Regions from separate parts of the Modestobacter lacusdianchii genome, predicted to be linked through region 4. Evidence: riboswitches for the same ligand, from Rfam matches in the RefSeq annotation. Region 4 holds a riboswitch; each other region holds the start of a gene.
The links. Region 4 has a riboswitch for cyclic di-AMP ahead of ACJTNH_RS09655 (C40 family peptidase). Riboswitches for the same ligand answer to the same signal wherever they lie in the genome.
Positions count from the first base shown of each region.

Region 1: linked by a shared signal. The riboswitch ahead of ACJTNH_RS11980 (M23 family metallopeptidase) and the one ahead of ACJTNH_RS09655 (C40 family peptidase) in region 4 are both predicted to bind cyclic di-AMP.
Region 2: linked by a shared signal. The riboswitch ahead of ACJTNH_RS11240 (peptidoglycan DD-metalloendopeptidase family protein) and the one ahead of ACJTNH_RS09655 (C40 family peptidase) in region 4 are both predicted to bind cyclic di-AMP.
Region 3: linked by a shared signal. The riboswitch ahead of ACJTNH_RS11215 (C40 family peptidase) and the one ahead of ACJTNH_RS09655 (C40 family peptidase) in region 4 are both predicted to bind cyclic di-AMP.

Region 1 covers NZ_JBJJTJ010000014.1:21,461-25,668, reverse strand. The annotation lists gene lnt (apolipoprotein N-acyltransferase) at 1-942, shown strand, start outside; gene ccsB (c-type cytochrome biogenesis protein CcsB) at 932-1,903, shown strand; cyclic di-AMP (ydaO/yuaA leader) riboswitch at 1,996-2,136, shown strand; gene ACJTNH_RS11980 (M23 family metallopeptidase) at 2,206-3,369, shown strand; gene ACJTNH_RS11975 (BlaI/MecI/CopY family transcriptional regulator) at 3,547-3,933, shown strand; gene ACJTNH_RS11970 (M56 family metallopeptidase) at 3,930-4,208, shown strand, end outside.
Region 2 covers NZ_JBJJTJ010000012.1:107,671-111,878, reverse strand. The annotation lists gene ACJTNH_RS11250 (LysM peptidoglycan-binding domain-containing protein) at 1-1,656, shown strand, start outside; gene ACJTNH_RS11245 (hypothetical protein) at 1,682-2,116, shown strand; cyclic di-AMP (ydaO/yuaA leader) riboswitch at 2,263-2,417, shown strand; gene ACJTNH_RS11240 (peptidoglycan DD-metalloendopeptidase family protein) at 2,429-3,718, shown strand; gene ACJTNH_RS11235 (TVP38/TMEM64 family protein) at 3,798-4,208, opposite strand, start outside.
Region 3 covers NZ_JBJJTJ010000012.1:101,424-105,631, forward strand. The annotation lists gene ACJTNH_RS11205 (TlpA family protein disulfide reductase) at 1-57, opposite strand, end outside; gene ACJTNH_RS11210 (DUF305 domain-containing protein) at 251-856, opposite strand; gene ACJTNH_RS11215 (C40 family peptidase) at 1,509-2,489, opposite strand; cyclic di-AMP (ydaO/yuaA leader) riboswitch at 2,579-2,730, opposite strand; gene ACJTNH_RS11220 (BlaI/MecI/CopY family transcriptional regulator) at 2,996-3,358, shown strand; gene ACJTNH_RS11225 (M56 family metallopeptidase) at 3,355-4,208, shown strand, end outside.
Region 4 covers NZ_JBJJTJ010000010.1:105,425-109,632, reverse strand. The annotation lists gene ACJTNH_RS09665 (serine hydrolase domain-containing protein) at 1-657, opposite strand, end outside; gene ACJTNH_RS09660 (DUF3817 domain-containing protein) at 666-1,007, opposite strand; gene ACJTNH_RS09655 (C40 family peptidase) at 1,178-2,320, opposite strand; cyclic di-AMP (ydaO/yuaA leader) riboswitch at 2,337-2,491, opposite strand; gene ACJTNH_RS09650 (GNAT family N-acetyltransferase) at 2,937-3,389, shown strand; gene ACJTNH_RS09645 (phytoene desaturase family protein) at 3,477-4,208, shown strand, end outside.

The DNA of each region.
Region 1 (4,208 bases), on a different contig from region 4:
GGGGGCGAGCCGACCACTGTCGCGGTCGTCCAGGGGAACGTCCCTCGATCCGGCCTCGACTTCAACGCCCAGCGCAGAGCGGTCCTCGACAACCACGTCCAGCAGACCCTCGAACTGGCGGAGCGGGTCGACGGTGGCGGCACCCCGCGACCCGACGTCGTGATCTGGCCCGAGAACTCCTCGGACATCGACCCGTACCAGAACCCGGATGCAGCGGCGGCCATCGACCGGGCGGTCCGCGCGATCGACGCGCCCATCCTGATCGGTGCCGTCCTGGACGGGCCTGGTCGGTACCTGACCAATGCGGGCATCGTCTGGGACCCGGTCACCGGGCCTGGCGAGCGTTACGCCAAACGACATCCGGTGCCCTTCGGTGAGTACATGCCCGCCCGGTCGTTCTTCCGGTTGTTCAGCGAGCAGGTCGATCTGCTGCGACGCGACTTCCTGCCCGGTACCGAGCCGGGGGTCCTGGACGTGGGCGGAGTGCGCCTCGGGGACGTCATCTGCTTCGAGGTCGCCTACGACGGGCTCGTCTCCGACGTCGTGGACGGCGGCGCCTCCCTCTTGGTCGTGCAGACCAACAACGCCACGTTCGGGTACACCGCGGAGAGCGAACAGCAGCTGGCCATGAGCCGCCTGCGCGCCATCGAGCACGGGCGCACCGTCCTGGTCGCAGCGACCAGTGGCATCTCCGCAGTCGTTGCACCCGACGGGACGGTCGTCGACCGATCCGAGCTCTTCACGCCCTATGTCTTCGTCGGCTCACTGGCGCAGCGGACCCAGACGACCACGGCGACCCGAATGGGTGTCGTTCCCGAAGCTGCGCTCGCGGGGCTGTCCGGTGCTGCCGTCCTGGCCGCCCTCGCCACCGACCGTCGGCCTCGGCGGGCGCGCACCACACCTGAGCACTCCATCGATGAGGAGGGTCCTCGTGACCTCTGACGCCCTGGCCGACCTCTCCGACACGCTCTTCGGGGTGGCGATCGCCATCTATGCCCTCGCCGCCATCGGCTTCTGCGCCGAACTCGCGTTCGGCCGGCCGTCGACGCGAAGTCGACCTCAGTTGGCCACGGTGAACACCGGTGCGTCGAGCGCCACTGCTCTCCCGGCGGCCAGTGGCGCAGCCGGGCGACCCCAGGCTGCGCGGTGGGGCCAGCTGGGTGTCGTCCTGACCGCGGTCGGAGCGCTCGCACAGGCCGGCGTGCTCGTCACGCGCAGTGCGGCTGCGGGGCGTGTGCCGTGGGGCAACATGTACGAGTTCGCCACGGCGGCAGTTCTGGTCGGGGTGCTCGCCTACCTGTTCCTGGTCATCCGGGTGCCGGGCCTGCGGCGGATCGGCGTGTTCGTCCTGGGGCCGACGGTCATCGGACTGGTCCTCACCGGCTTGCACCTGTACGCGGAGTCCGGACCGCTGGTCGCCGCGCTCAGGTCAGACTGGCTCGTGGTGCACGTGTCAGCCGCCATCCTCTCGTTCGGCGTCTTCATCGTCAGCGGTGTGGCCAGCGCGCTCTACCTGGTCGCCGCCCGGTCCGAACGGTCGGCGTCAGCGGCCGGCGGTGGCGAGCAAGGCCGGGGTGGCAGGCTGCCCAGCGCGGAAACGCTCGACCGGGTGGCGCATCGGACAGCGATCTTCGGCTTCCCGGTCTGGACCTTCGCCGTGATCGCCGGCGCCATCTGGGCGGAGAGCGCCTGGGGCCGCTTCTGGGGCTGGGATCCCAAGGAGACGTGGGCCTTCATCTCCTGGGCGCTGTACGCCGCCTATCTGCACGCCCGCAACACCTCGGGGTGGCGCGGCAGGCCGGCCGCCTGGACCAACCTGGTGGCGCTGGCCACCCTGGTGTTCAACCTGCTCTTCGTGAACCTCGTGTCCACCGGTCTCCACTCCTACGGTGGTGTCTCGTGAGGCGCTTCGTTACGAGACCGTGACAACTAAGCTCCTTCGTAGTAGCGTCTCGATCCGGTCCACCCGGGCCCTGCTCCTCGCACCGAGGACCTCGGGTGGACACGCCGAACCACCACGGCCTCGCCGAGGTGGACCGGGGACCCACGTCTCTTGGGGTGAATCCTGCGTGCGCAGGTAGGGCAGCTTCCCGTCCGAACCCGTCAGCTAACCCGGTAGGCAGTCAGGAAGAACGGAGAACCGTCGCCTTGGCGACCCTGCGTCACCGGAACCCACGCCCGTCCAAGCCCCGACCCCTGTCACGCTTGGCGCCGCTGAGCGTCGCCGCGGCTGTCACCGCGCAGTTGGCGCTCACCTCGCCGACTGCGCTCGCAGCACCCGGCGACCCCAACGCCCAACAGAACTCTGCTCAGTCGACGTTCGACACGGCCAGCGCCGAGATCGACCGAGTCGAGCAGCTCCTCGCAGCCGCTGAGACAGAACTGCAGCGACTGACGGTCCTCGCTGAAGCCGCCGGTGAGGCGTCACGCCTGGCAGCGCAGGAGCTGACGACCGCCCAGGCTGCGGCAGCGACCACCGCCGCAGAGCTGGCCGCCGCTCAGGTCGCCACGACCACAGCGAAGGACGACGTGGCCGACCTCGGGCGTGAGACCTACATGGGGGCCGACTCCCTCAGTGATGCAGTGACGCTCCTGGAGGCCCGAGGGCCAGAGGACCTCCTCCAGCGTGCAGCCATGCTGGAACTGATCGGCGACGACCGGGCAGAGCGGCTACGAGCGCTGCAGGATGCCGAGAGCCAGGTCGCGCGCGCCGACCAGGCCGCCCGTGACGCGGTCGCCGCCCGCGACACCGCTGCCCAGGCGGCCGAGCAGGCCGAAGCCGCTGCTCAGGCCCAGCTCGGTCAAGCGCAGGTGAGCTATGACGCCGCGGCAGGTCAGAAGGCGGAACTGGAGGAGCAGCTGCGGACGGCGCAGGTCCAGCTCCTGACGCTCCAGGGAGACGATGACCCTGAAGCCACCGTCGACGACCGCCAGGAGGTCGCGAGCGCGGCCGCGACGGCCGGCACCGGGTCGCTGGCCGAGGGACGGGTCACCTCTTGCTTCGGGAGTCGATGGGGCACGAGCCACAACGGCGTGGACATCGCCGCACCCATCGGCACGCCTATCTACGCCCCTGACTCGGGTGTCGTGTTGCACGCCGGCCCGGCCAACGGGTTCGGCCTGGCGGTGTACATCCAGCACTCGGACGGGACGATCACCCTCTACGGTCACATCAACCAGGCGTTCGTCTCGGCCGGGCAGACTGTCTCCGCCGGCGAGCAGATCGCCGAGGTCGGCAACCGTGGTCAGTCCACCGGGCCGCACGTGCACGTGGAGGCACACACAGGCGGGCTGTACGCCAACCGCAACGACCCGGCTCCCTGGCTCGCTGCACGCGGCATCTCCCTGGGCGGAGCGTGCTCCGGCTGACCAGGTCAGCAGTGCCGGCGCTCGCACGTTGGTGGGATCCTGCGCGGATCCTCGGGGCGCAGGAGCCTCGACTGCCTAGGCTGACCGTGGAACAGGACCGGGTGGGGCGAGAAGGCGAGCGCCTGACCGTCCGGCCGGCAGCGGTGCGTCGTCGAGACGGCAAAGAGAGGTGGGGGCGTGCGCCCGTTCGGTGAGTTGGAAGCGGCGATCATGGCGGAGCTGTGGCGTCGCGGTGAACCGGCGACGGTGCGCGACGTCCTGGGGGCCCTCAACTCCTCCCGGAACCTCGCTTACACGACCGTCATGACGGTGATGGACAACCTCCACAAGAAGGGCCAGCTCACCCGGGAGATGTCGGGACGGGCGTGGTTGTACCGACCGGTTCGTAGTCGCGCCGAACATGCCGCGGCCTTGCTGCAGGACGTCCTCGCCGAATCGGGGGACCAGCAGGAGGTGCTCATGCACTTCGTCGCCGAGCTGCAGCCGGACGCGGTCGCGCAGTTGCGCACCGCCGTGGAAGCCGCTCGTTCCGAGTCGCAGACCCCGCCAGGAGACCGAGCGTGAGCGCCAGCCTGGCACTCGCCGCGATCGGTGTCGCCGTCCTAGTCCTCGGCCCACGACTGGTGGATGCAGGATGGACTGCTCAGGCCCCTCGGCTGGCGATCCTCGCCTGGCAGGCACTGACCTTCACGGCTGTCGCCACGTTCGTGCTCGCTGGAGTGACCCTGCTGATCCCCATCACCACCCTGGCGGGTGGACTGGGGCGGGTCTTCCATGCGTGCGCGGAGAGCGTCGCCAACGCCTACGGGTCGGCTGAGTTCCCATCCGGCGCCTTGGTC
Region 2 (4,208 bases), on a different contig from region 4:
GACAGCCGAGGTCGCTGGCTGCTGGACCTGGAGCGGATGGGCGCTGTCCACGTGGCAGGGACGGTCGACCGCCGGGATGACTTCGCCCGGCACCTGGCAGCCGAACTGGCCGTCAACAGCTGGTCAGACCTGCTCACCGTCACCACTGTCGGCTTCGGTCGGGAACTGGTCGACCTGGCGCCGCACCGGGTCCACCCCGTCGAGTCCGGTTCTCACATCGGCCTGGACGAATCCGGTGAGAGCGGCACCGTGGACGTGCTGGACGGTCGGCTCCGGGCCGGAACCGGCGACGGCTGGATGCCCCAGGTCGTTCTCGCTCCGCACGACATCGGCGATGACGGCGAACTGGCCGAAGCCGCCGCTGCCCTGCAGTCGCGACAGCAGCGCACAGCACTGGCCCTGGTGCTCGGCGCCGAGCCGGTGCAGCGGAGAAGCGAGTGGCTGCTCACGCTCACCGAGGACGGACTGCTTCTCGTGCCCGCTCTGGATCTTCGCCTGCCGGCGCCGCAGCTGACAGTTCAGCAAGCGCGCGACATCGCCGCGCTGCTGGCCTTCGAACGCGACTCCGGCGACGAACCCATCCCTGCCGCCGACGGCGACCGCCCATGGCAGGTGCACACCGACGCCGCCGGCGCACTGCGCGACAGCGTGACCCCTCCGGCAACCAGCCCGCCACCGGCCCTCGATCGGTTGCCGGCGCCACACCAACAGCCCGCTGCCGCAGCACCCTTCGAGGCAACTGCCAGTCACTCCGGTCCGTTGGCGACCAGCGACGTTGCGCAGGCGACGGCGCGGACTGTCCCTGCCGCACTTCGCCGGCGCATCCAGAACGACCTCACCCAGCTCGATCACGATCTGGCTGACTGGTGGTCACCCGACTGCACCCGGCCGCGGCTGACGTTGCTCGGACCGGTCACCCTGCGAGCCCACGGCAACGAGACGGCTGTGGCCAAGTCCGGGCTGCGCCGCCGCTACGAGGAGACGGTCGCCTACCTCGCCACCCGCCCGCACGGCGCCACCGCCGACGAGGCCGCCACTGCCTTGCAACCGGCCCGCGGCGGCAAGACAGACCCGGTCAGCGCCCGCGCGTACGTGCACCGGGTCACCGCCGGCGCGCGTGGGTGGCTCGGCGTCGACCCCGCCACCGGGCACAAGCACCTCAGCTCTGGTCACCGTGGCCGGTACACACTGACCAACGTGCTCGTCGACGCTGACCTGTTCCGTCAGCTGCGTGCCCGCGCGGAGGTACGCGGCGACGACGGTCTGCCCGACTTGCTCGCCGCCTTGGAGTTGGTGTCCGGGCCGCCGTTCGCCCAACGTCCCACAGGCTATGAGTGGTTGGACGGTCTCGACTTCACTCTCAGCGCCGCGATCTGCGACGTCGCCCACCAGGTCGTCACCGTCGCGCTTGCCATCGGCGACCTGGCTGCGGCGCGCACTGGCTCGGCGACCGCGCTGCTCGTCGCACCGGACGACGAACAGGTACTGCTCGACGCGATGGAAGTCGGCTACCACCAGGGAAACCGCGCCGAAGCCGAGACGTACGTAGCGCGCATCGTGCAGGTGCATGAGGGAGAGGATGAGATGGACCTGCCCATGAGCACGGCGGAGACCATCAACCGCGCCCGGCGGCAGTACCTCAACAAGGCATCCTGAGGCTCTCGACCGCGCCTCAAGATGAGTGCCCACCCGCGTCGATGAAGCAGCGACCAGCGGCACCCGGTGGCTGCACGTCCTGGCCAGTGATGGCGACGTCCTGGCGGCGATCGAGCAGCAGATCGTCGACGCGATCCATGCCCGCACCAGCGACGTCGACACCCCGGCATTCGGCCTGCAACAACCGTACCGGCCGGGTGTCGGGACTCGCGCGGGGGCGCGCACGTCCCGCCGCTGGCGCGTCGGTTCTCCCGTTCGCAAGCTACCGGCAGGACTACCGGCCCGCACGTGCTCACCGGCCACGTCAGCACTGATTGCCCGCGCCGTCACGAGCCGGAGTTCCCCGCAACCGTCGGTCCCGAGGACGACCAGCCTCAACGAAGCCCGCCAGGCGCTGGCCGAGGCCACCGCTGTGGTCGATGCCAGAGTCCAACTGCTGCCGGTGCTCGACATCTCCTGAGCCCAGGCCTGGAACAGAGATGGCAGCTAGCAGCGATGCGGCAGGCCGAAGTAGTTGGCCACTGTTACCGACCTGTGACAACTATCCAAGGTCGTAGTACCGTCCCATCCGGTCCGTGTGAGCCACGACCTCGTCCTGAGGTCCTCGCCCGGACCCCGTCGAACCACCACCGCTCGCGGTGGCGGACCGGGGACCCATCGATCCCCTGGGGTGAATCTCGCCTGGCCACAGTGCCGCCGCGAGTAGGGCTGTCTCCGGCCCGAACCCGTCAGCTAACTCGGTAGACGGTGAGGGAGAACGGAGCCCGTCGCGTTGGCGACATCGCACGACATCATCTGGCACCTCGCACAGCCGCAGTCGGCTCACCCGCAGCGCCCCCGCTGGCGCACCGCGGTGCTCGCACCGGCCTTGGCCACCAGCGCCGCACTGCTGCTGGCCCTCGCGGGCCCCGCAGCCCAGGCCGCACCCGCAGAACCGGCTGCCACAGCGAGCCAGTCCGAGCTCGCCGCCGCCGATGCCGCGCTGCGTGGCATCGAAGAGTCCGTGGCGGCAGCTGAGGAGAACCTGCAGCGGCTCACCGTGGAAGCGGAGGCAGTCGCCGACCAGAGCCTGGTCGCCCAGGCCGAACTGTCCGTCGCCCGGCAGCTGGCCGATACCCGGGTTGCGGAGCTGCATGCCGCACAGGCTGCGGTCGACCAGGCACGCACCGACGTCGCGGCTGTGGGCCGGCAGAGCTACATGGGTGCTGACGCCTATGGCGCTGCCTCGGCGTTCTTCGGTGCAGCAAGCCCCGAGGAAGTGCTCGACCGGGCCGCGACCTTGGAGTACCTCGGGGATGCCCGGGCCGAGCAGCTCGAGGAGTTCGAGGTCGTCGAGGTCCAGCAGCAGGCAGCGACCGAGGCCGCCAAGGCGGCCGTGGATGCGCGCGACGCGGCCGCTCAGGCCGCCGCGGAGGCCGAGCGGGTCGCCAAGGACGAACTCGCCACCGCCCAGCGGACCTACGACGCCGCCGTAGGCGAGAGGGCCGCGCTGGAGCAGCAACTCCAGCAGGCCCGGGAGCGAGTGGCCACCCTCGCCCGCGAAACGGCCACCTCAGCAGCTGCCGAGCAGGCAGACGCCGGCGAACCCGCAGTCGCAGCGGCCGAACGGGGCGAACAAGCGGCCTCCCGCGGAAGCGAGCGGACCTCCGCCGGCACGAGCACCGGCATACCGACGACCGGCCGGGTGACCTCGTGCTACGGCTCCCGTTGGGGAACCATGCACTACGGCGTGGACATCGCTGCTCCGATCGGCACCCCGATCTACGCGCCGGAGGGTGGTGTGGTCCTGCAGGCGGGGCCCGCGTCCGGCTTCGGCCTGGCTGTCTACCTGCAGCACGCTGACGGCTCCATCACCGTGTACGGCCACATCAACAGCTACTCGGTGGCCGCCGGACAGCAGGTGTCGGCGGGCGATCAGATCGCCGAGGTGGGCAACACGGGACAGTCCACGGGTCCGCACCTCCACTTCGAAGTGCACCAAGGTGGGCTCTACCAGAACCGCACCAACCCGATCCCGTGGCTGAGCCAGCGCGGCCTCCCTCTGGGCGGCAGCTGCGGCTGACAGCCGGGTTCGGCCACTCTTCCGCCTCGTCGAGGCCAGATCTCGGCGGCCGCGGCCGCTGAACCGTCGTTGCGCGACCTCAGGTCTCCGGTTCCTCATGGCTCTGGTGGCTGTGCCGCCCACGGCGCAGCCACCAGAGCGCGAGGAGGGCCACGGCGACGAGTCCCGCCAGGCTGGCCAGCCACGGCCGGTCCTGCAGTCCAGCCCACCAGCCGTCGGCACTGCCTGCCGCGGCTCCGAGGCTGACGTACAGCACGGACCCAGGAATGACGCCAACAGCCGTCCCGACCGCGAAGTGGACCAGCGCGATCCCGCTGACGCCGGCGGCATAACTGACCACCGCGAAGGGTGGCGCAGGCAGCATGCGAGCCGTCAGCACCGCCAGCACGCCGTGACGGCTCAGCACCTCGTCGACCCGGTTGAGGCGTTGCCGGAAGGCTCTTTGAACGAGGCTGCGGCCGAGCCAGCGGCTCGCGCCGAACCCGCCGAT
Region 3 (4,208 bases), on a different contig from region 4:
AGAGGCTCCAGCGCCCTTGTCCGATGACGAACAACTGGTCAGGAGCACGAGCGACACGACGCAAACGACCAACGTCAGCGCTCTTGGTGGCCTGAGTAAGCGGATTGGCGCGTGCGGATACAAGCTGAGGACCTCCGGAATCGACGACGCAGAGGCGCAGCCTCCGCACCGTGGACCGGCGGGCGCTGCGGCCGATGAGGCGGACCGGTGGCGGCCCAGCTGTGTACCGAGCCGCCACCGGATCGATCCGTCAGCTCCCAAGCTCAGCGAGCAGCGCCTGCATCTCCTCGATCTCGGCGGCCTGAGAGCTGGCGATCTCCTGAGCCAGGGCGATTGCGTCGATGTTCTGACCATCAACCATCTCGGTCTTGGCCATGTCAACCGCTCCCTGGTGGTGCTCGGTCATCATCTCCAGGAACATCCGGTCGAAGTCGGCGCCGGAGGCGGTCTCCAGCCCCGACATGTCCATGTTCATGTCCATGCCGCCCATGTCTCCTGAGCCGTGGTCCATGCCGTCCATGTCATCGGACTCAGACTGTCCCCAGTCTTCCAGCCAGCCGGTCATGGTCTGGATCTCGGGGTCTTGAGCGGCTTCGATCCTGCTGGCGAGCTGCAGGACCCGGGGGTCCTGAGCGCGTCCGTCGGCCAGCTGCGCCATCTCCAGGGCACCCTCGTGGTGCGGGATCATGCCCTGGACGAACTCGACGTCGGCTTCGTTGAACTCAGCCGACACACTCGCCGAGCTCGAGCTGGCAGCGCTGTTGTCATCCGAGCCGTTGGAACAACCGGCGAGGACGATCACGCCGGCGATGAGCCCTCCGGTGAGGCGGGTAAGGCCAAGGGCGGTGCGGGTCATTGCTTCTCCTGTGGATGAGATCTGGGTGTGAACGACTGACCCGATGCACGCGGGAGCGCGCCGGGTCGGCGATTCGGCCTAGATCCGCAGGAGACAGAGAGAAGCGAGGTCCGGCGGTCTGGGGAGCTGGATGGAGTCCCACCACGATCTGGCCCGGACCAGGCCCGCTCCTCGGCCACCGGGTGGAGTTCTCCGGATCAGGAGTACGGCGGCCAGGAAGGCCAGTCCGGCGAGCAGGATCCCCAGGCACACCGCCAGAGCATGAGCGCCGCTGTGGACCGGTGCGGGGTGGCTGGAAGCCTTGGCTCCTGGCGCGACCTTCCCCCCTGTCAGGGCGTCAGCGGAAACGGTGGTCACGACCGAGGCTGCGACCACCGTCACTTCTCCCCCCGCACCAGCCGGCGCAGCTCTCATGTGAGCCATGTCGGTGTGGGTGCCGGTGTGGGTGCCGCCTACGTCTGCGCTCACGCACTGCAGCCCGTGCATGGAGAACACGGCAGCGAGGACGAGCATCGCCAGCATGCGAACCGAACGCATCGTCCCCCCCTTCTCGCGCGCCTCCCCAGACACTACTACGCCCTGTAGTACTGAGCGTGGCCGCCGACTCGACCCACGGGCGACCCGGGACATCCGGGCCCCGCGGGCCGGCTCGTCAGGGGAGGATGCGGCGGGCTCCGGCGTAGCCGGACATGTCCACGCTGCCGACGCTGACCGGCTCGCCGAACGTCGTGGCGTGGACCATCTGCCCGCCACCGATGTAGATGCCGATGTGGCTGATCGGGCTGTAGTAGTAGACGAGATCGCCAGGCTGCAGCTCCGCACGGGAGACCGCACGCCCCATGGACGCCTGGATCTTGCTGGAGTGCGGCAGGGAGATGCCGGCGGCGGCAAAGGCGTACTGGGTCAGCCCTGAGCAGTCGAAGGCGTCCGGCCCGCCGGCGGCCCACACGTACGGGTCGCCCACCTGCGCAAGCGCCGTGTCGATCACCACCTGAGCGGCGTCACTGCCCGCATCCACCGAACCTGCCGGAGGCGCCTGCAGCGACTGCCCTCCGTGGGCGACATCGGCCTCCTGCTGCTGCTCAGCAGTGAGGGTGGCGTACTGGGCCTTGTAGCCCTCGATCTCGGTCTGCAGTTGCTCCTGCTGCGCCTCGACCGATCGCAACTGGGCCTCGGCCTCGGCCGTGGCCTCCGCCGCCGCAGCGCCTGCGCTCTCCGCAGCTGCGCGTGCCGCAGCCACACGCTCGAGGACGTCGTTGTGATATCCGGCGACAGACTCCAGGGTGGCGACCCGTTCGAGGAACTCGTCCGCAGACCCGCTGGTCATGAACGCCTGCAGGGACCCCAGGGCGTCACCGGTGAACGCGGTCTGCGCGACAGTGGCGATCTGGTCTTCCAGGGCGGCAAGCTGGGCATCAGCCTCCGCCAGCTGGGCGGCGGCGCCAGCCGCGGCGGCCTGCTGCTGGGCGAGGATCTCCCGGGCCTCGTTGAAGTCCTCGGTGAGGACTTCCAGCTCATGACCTCTCTCGGCCGCGAGCTGGGCGGCCTGCTGGCCGGTGGTCGCCTCATCCGGCGCGGCGATGGCGCTGCCCGGAGTCAGGCCCATGCTGGCCGCACCCAGCAGCGCCAACACCGTGAGACGGGTGAGGGGTCGCCGTCCAGGGCGGGCGGTCACTGCTCGACGGGTGCTTCCGGCACGAAGTGTCGCCACGGGTGGCGGCTCCTGTCTTCCATGGCCGCCTACCGAGTTAGCTGACGGGTTCGGGCGGGAAGTCGCCCGTCGCGTCCGCCCACGTGGGCGGACGCGATTGACCCCAGGACTGCGGTGGGTCCCCGGTCCTCGGCTGTTGCCCGAGGTTCGGCGGCGCCGGGTCAAGGCCGCCCCATGGGCGACGACAACTCTTCCCGGCGCCGCTCAAAGTAGGGCCGGGGCAACTCCGCCACCACGTCCTCCTATGCGTGTTGAGTAGTTGGTACTGGAGTGACCACTGAGGTTCGATCGGGCACCCGAAAGCGTCAGATGCCGGTATGTCCGTCTGGTGCGGCCCATACGATTGGTCCGGTTGTACGAACTGAGCCAGGCCGCCGGCCCGGCGTGGGGCACACGCCCGTGTCGACGCAGCAAGCAGAGGAGCGGCCATGCCCCGGCTGGGCAAGCTCGAAGCCGCCGTGATGGACGTCTTGTGGTCCAGCGACTCGCCGCTGACCGTGCGCGAGGTCCTCGAGCGGATGCCCCCGCAACGGAATCTGGCCTACACGACCGTGATGACCGTGCTGGGGAACCTCTTGCGCAAGGGACTTCTCGACCGGGAGCCGGTGGGCCGTGCGTTCAGCTACCGCCCGACCGTGACCCGCCAAGGGGCGGCGGCCGCCTCGCTCAGGGAGATCCTGGACGCATCGGAGGACCCGCGGTCGGTGCTGCTGCACTTCGCCGAGACAGCCACCGACGAAGAGTCTTCTGTGCTGCGTGAGGCGCTCGCACGGCGAGCCGCGTCCTCGTGATCGGCATGATCGCCGTCCTGCTGGCGGGTACGGCTCTGGGCGCGCACGGGCACCGCCCATTGCTGTGGCTCGCCGATCGGCGGGTCGATCCGACCATCCTGTTGGTGGGCTGGTCACTCCTGACGGTGGGGCTCGTGGCCTCAGGCCTGGCCATGATCGGCCTGCTCGCCCTGCCGATGGACCAACACGAGGCCAGTGGGCTGTTCCAGCTCGTGGGGGGGTGCTGGACAGCGGTCACCACGGGCACCGTGCCCGCCTGGCAGCAGACTGTCGCCGGAGTCAGCCTGATCATGGCCGCGACCATCGTCGTGCGGCTCGGCAAGGCCGTCGTGAGTCGTGCGAGGTCGGTGAGGCGGCACGCCCCGCACGTCGAGCGGCTACGTCTCCTGGCCCTCAGCTCCTCATCAGGCGAGCCACTGTGGGTTCCTGACCAGCGCGCGATGGCCATGTCCATCGGCGGCCGACCTGGAGTGATCATCGCCTCCGATGGCTTACGGGCACAGCTGCCTCCCGAGGCGGTGACGGCGACACTGGAGCACGAGCGGGCTCACCTGCGCGGACACCACCATGCTCTCGTCACGGTTGCTGAGACGTTGGCTGCTGCGCTTCCGTGGTGTCCTCTGCTGCGCGCGGCGCCAGCCGCGACTCGGGACCTGGTGGAACTGGCCGCCGATGCGCAGGCGGCTCAGCGGTGCGGGCCCGAGGCCGTGCAGGTCGCACTGCGCAAGATGACCGGGCAGCCGGTTCTTCCCTTCGGGTTGGCCATGGCTTCCCGGCTCACCGAACTGCGGATCAGTCGGCTCGGAGGGTCCGGTGACCGGCGCATGCGCCGTCTTCTTCGCTGGCCGGG
Region 4 (4,208 bases):
GGCGGCGGCCATCACCCCGGCGTCGTGCTCGGGCTCGGGCAGCACCACGTCGGCCCAGGGGTGCACCGCCGACCCCTGCGCCGCCCGCCCGCTGGGCCGGGGGGTCGTGCGGGTCATGCCGAGCGGGCCGAGCACCTCGTCCCGGACGACGTCCTCCCACGACCGCGCCCGGTGCCGGGCGACCAGCTCACCGAGCAGACCGAAGCCCAGGTTGGAGTAGTGGAACCGCCGGGCCGCGCCGAGGACGACGTCGGCGCCGGTGAGCTGCAGGTCGGCCAGCGACCCACCGGGCACCCGCTCCCACCAGCCGCCGGGGCTCTCGGAGGTCGCGCCGGCCAGGTGGGCGAGCAGCTGGCCGATGGTGCGGTCGCCCAGCGGCGTGCCGGGGACGTGCCGCTCGAGCGGGTCGTCGAGGCCGAGTCGCCCCTCGTCGCGCAGCCGCATCACCACGACCGCGGTGACCGTCTTGCTGATCGAGCCGAGCCGGTACTGGACGTCGGTGTGCGGCTCGGCGACGTCGCCGCGGCCGGCCGACCAGGCCAGGCCGCCGTCCCGGACGACGCCGGCGACCAGGCTGGGTGCCCGGCTGTCGCGCTGCACCCGGGCGGTGCGGGCGAGCAGCGTGCGGGCGGTGGTGGGGAGCACCGGCTCGGCCACGGCGCGGCTCAGCGGACCGGCTCGGCGGTGTCCACCGGCAGCCGGCCGGTGCGGTGCGCCCAGCGCTCGAACCAGATGGTGACCAGGGGCGGCACGGAGGCGGCCAGGGCCAGCAGACCGGTGAGCGGCGTCCAGCGGAGCACCCGCCAGGCCAGCAGGGTCACCAGCACGTAGCCGACGAACACCGCGCCGTGCACCGGACCGGCGATCTGCACGCCGAGCTCGGTGGTCTCCGGGACGTACTTGACGAACATGCCGGCCAGCAGGAGCACCCAGGACACCGCCTCGGCGATGGCGACGGCCCGGAAGGCACGGGCGACGGTGCGCGGATCGGTCAGGGCGGGGGGCACGGTGCTCCTCGGGGTGTCGGGCCGGTGGGCTGCTGCTCATCGTGCCCGGCGGGACGACGCGCCGGCGCAGCCGCCCGCGTGATCGTCACCACCGGCCCGACCGGGACGCACCGGGCCCCGGTCGCCTGACGGCGGCCGGGGCCCGGTGGGTGTCGCGGGTGGTGCGGGTGTCAGCCGACCCGGCGCATCGCGGTGATGCTGCCCATCACGTCGATGCTGGCGACCTTGACCACGTCACCCGACGTCGGCGCGTGGACCATCTGGCCGTTGCCGATGTAGATGCCGACGTGGCTGACCGGCGAGTAGAAGGCGATGATGTCGCCCGGCTGCAGCTCGGACCGGGAGACGGCCCGGCCGACGGTGGCCTGCTGGCTGCTGCTGCGCGGGAGGTTGACCCCGGCGGCGGCGTAGGCGTACTTGACCAGGCCGGAGCAGTCGTAGGAGCCCGGGCCGGTGGCGCCCCACACGTAGGGCTTGCCGCGCTGCGCCATCGCGACGCTGACCGCGGTGGCCGCGGCGCCGCTGCCGGCCACGACCGGCGTGGAGGCCGCCGGGGCGGGGGCCGACGAGGACGACGACGACGCGGAGGCCGACGCGGAGGAGGACGGGCGGTCGGCCCGCGAGGCCGACTGCGAGGCGTTGCGCTCGGCCGCAGCCGCGGCGACCGCGGCGGCGTGCTGCTCGGCCAGGATGCGGGCCCGCTCGCGCTCCTCGGCGGAGAGGCGGTCGTACTCGGCCTGGTACTCGGCGATCTGGGCGTTCAGGTCGGCCTGCCGCGCGGCGACCTCGTCGACGAGCGCCTTGGCGTCGGCGGCGGCCTTCTCGGCGGCGGCCTTGGCCTCGTCGGCGACGACGGTGGCCTGCTGCGCGTCGCCCAGGATCTCGTTGTTGTGCCCGGCGATGCTGTCGAGCGTGCCCATCCGCTCGAGCATCTGCTCGGCGGACTCGCTGGTCAGCATGGCCTGCAGCGAGGTGAGCTGCTCGCCGGTGAAGGCGCTGCGGGCGACCTGGCGCACGTGGTCGCGGGCCTCGGCGACGGCGGCCTCGGCGGCCTCCAGTTCGGCGGCGGCCTTCGCGGCGGCGTCCTGCTGAGCGGTCAGCTCGTCACTGGCGGCGTGCAGCTCCTCGGTGACGACCTCGAGGTCGTGACCCCGCTCGGCGATGAGGGCGGCGGCCTCCTGGGAGGTCTCCGGGGTTTCGGGAGCGGCGAGCGCGGGAAGCGGGGAGAGGGCGACGCCGCTGGCGGCGACGACGGTGAACAGCACCCGGCGGCCGGAGCGGCCACGCCGAGCAGAGGTGTGCGTACTCGCCATGTTCGGCGGGTGTGTCCTTTCTTCCACCTGCCGCCTACCGAGTTAGCTGACGGGTTCGGGCGGGAAGACGCCCGGCACCTCGGACCCGGTTCGGGTCACGAGGAGCTTCACCCCAGTGCTGCGGTGGGTCCCCGGTCCACGAGCCCGCGAGTGTTGCGGCGAGCCGTGTGGTTCGGCGGCGGCCCTGTCGGTCGTCACCCGGGTGGGCGACTGCGTTGCCCGTCAGGACCGCTGGTGACCGTACGTGCGTTATGGGCTCGTGACAAACGGCTGAACGCAATTTGTGGAGAAACTCCCGGCGTGTGCTGCAACACGCTCACCGAGCGTGACAGACGCGCCGACCCGCTGGCCGTACCGGACCACGACTCCCTGCCCGGTGGCCGGGTCGACGGTCCGACACGCGTCCTGACCTGGTCGCTCGGAGTGCTGGTCAGGAGGGGGTCGAGACGTCCAGCGCGGCGGCGTCGACCGGTCGTTGGCGTCCACCCGGTGACGCTCCGCAACCGCCGCGCTGACCGTCCACCGGTGCACCGCGCGGTGCGCCGACGGGATGGACACACCCCCACGAAACTGCCGAGGCCGACGCGACTCGACGCCGGCGGGCCAGGATGACCCCGTGCCGACCCTCGCCACCACCACCTGGGACGACCCCGCCGTCGCGTCGCTGACCGCCGCCCAGCAGGTCGAGCTGCGCGCCCGCTACGACGGGGCGGGCGAGCCGGGGGTGCCGCCGTCCGCCGCCGACGTGGCCGTCGTCCTGCTCGCCCGCGACGACGACGGGACGCCGATCGGCTGCGGCGCGCTGCGGCCCCTCGAGGCGGGCACCGCCGAGCTGAAGCGGATGTACGTCGTCCCCGCGGCCCGCGGCCGTGGGGTCTCCCGGCTGCTGCTCACCGCGCTGGAGGCCGAGGCGGTGGCCCGCGGCTGGACCACCGTGCTGCTGGAGACCGGGCCGCGGCAGCCGGAGGCCGTCGGGCTCTACACCGCAGCCGGCTACCGGCCGGTGCCGGCGTTCGGCCACCACGTGGACGACCCGTTCTCGCTCTGCTTCGCCCGGGAGCTGGCGTGACCACCGCGACGCGGTACGACGCCGTCGTCGTGGGGGGGCCACAACGGCCTGACCGCCGCGGCCTACCTCGCCCGGGCCGGCTGGTCGGTGCTGGTGCTCGAGCGGCGGGCCGGCCTCGGTGGTGCCGCGGTCAGCGAGCAGGTCTTCCCGGGGGTCGACGTCCGGCTCTCCGCGTACTCCTACCTGGTCAGCCTGCTGCCCGACCGCATCGTCGCCGACCTCCGGCTGCCGATCCGGCTGCTCGACCGCCCGGTCGCGTCCTTCACCCCGCTGCTGCGCGGCGGCCGCCCGGGCGGGCTGCTGGTGGAGCGGGACGAGGGGCCGGAGACGGCGGCCTCCTTCCGGGCGCTGACCGGCTCGGACGCCGAGCTCGCCGGCTGGCAGCGCTTCTACGGCCGGCTCACCACCCTGGCCGAGGACCTCGCCCCGACGTTGACCGAGCCGCTGCCCACGGAGGCGGAGCTCACCGCCCGGCTGCGCGACCCGGCGCTCTGGCACGACCTGCGGCAGCGGCCGCTGGCCGACGTGGTCGCCGACCACCTCACCGACGACGACGTACGGGGCATCGCGCTCACCGACGGGCTGATCGGCACCTTCGCCGACGTGCACGCCGCCGACGGCCTGGCCGGCCGCTGCTTCCTGTACCACCTGGTCGGCAACGGCACCGGCCGCTGGCGGGTGCCCGTCGGCGGGATGGGCGCGGTCAGCGGCGCCCTCGCCGACGCCGCCCGTTCCGCCGGCGCCTCGCTGGTCACCCGGGCCACCGTCACCGCCCTCGACACCCGGCCCGACGGCGTCACCGTGCACTGGACCGACGAC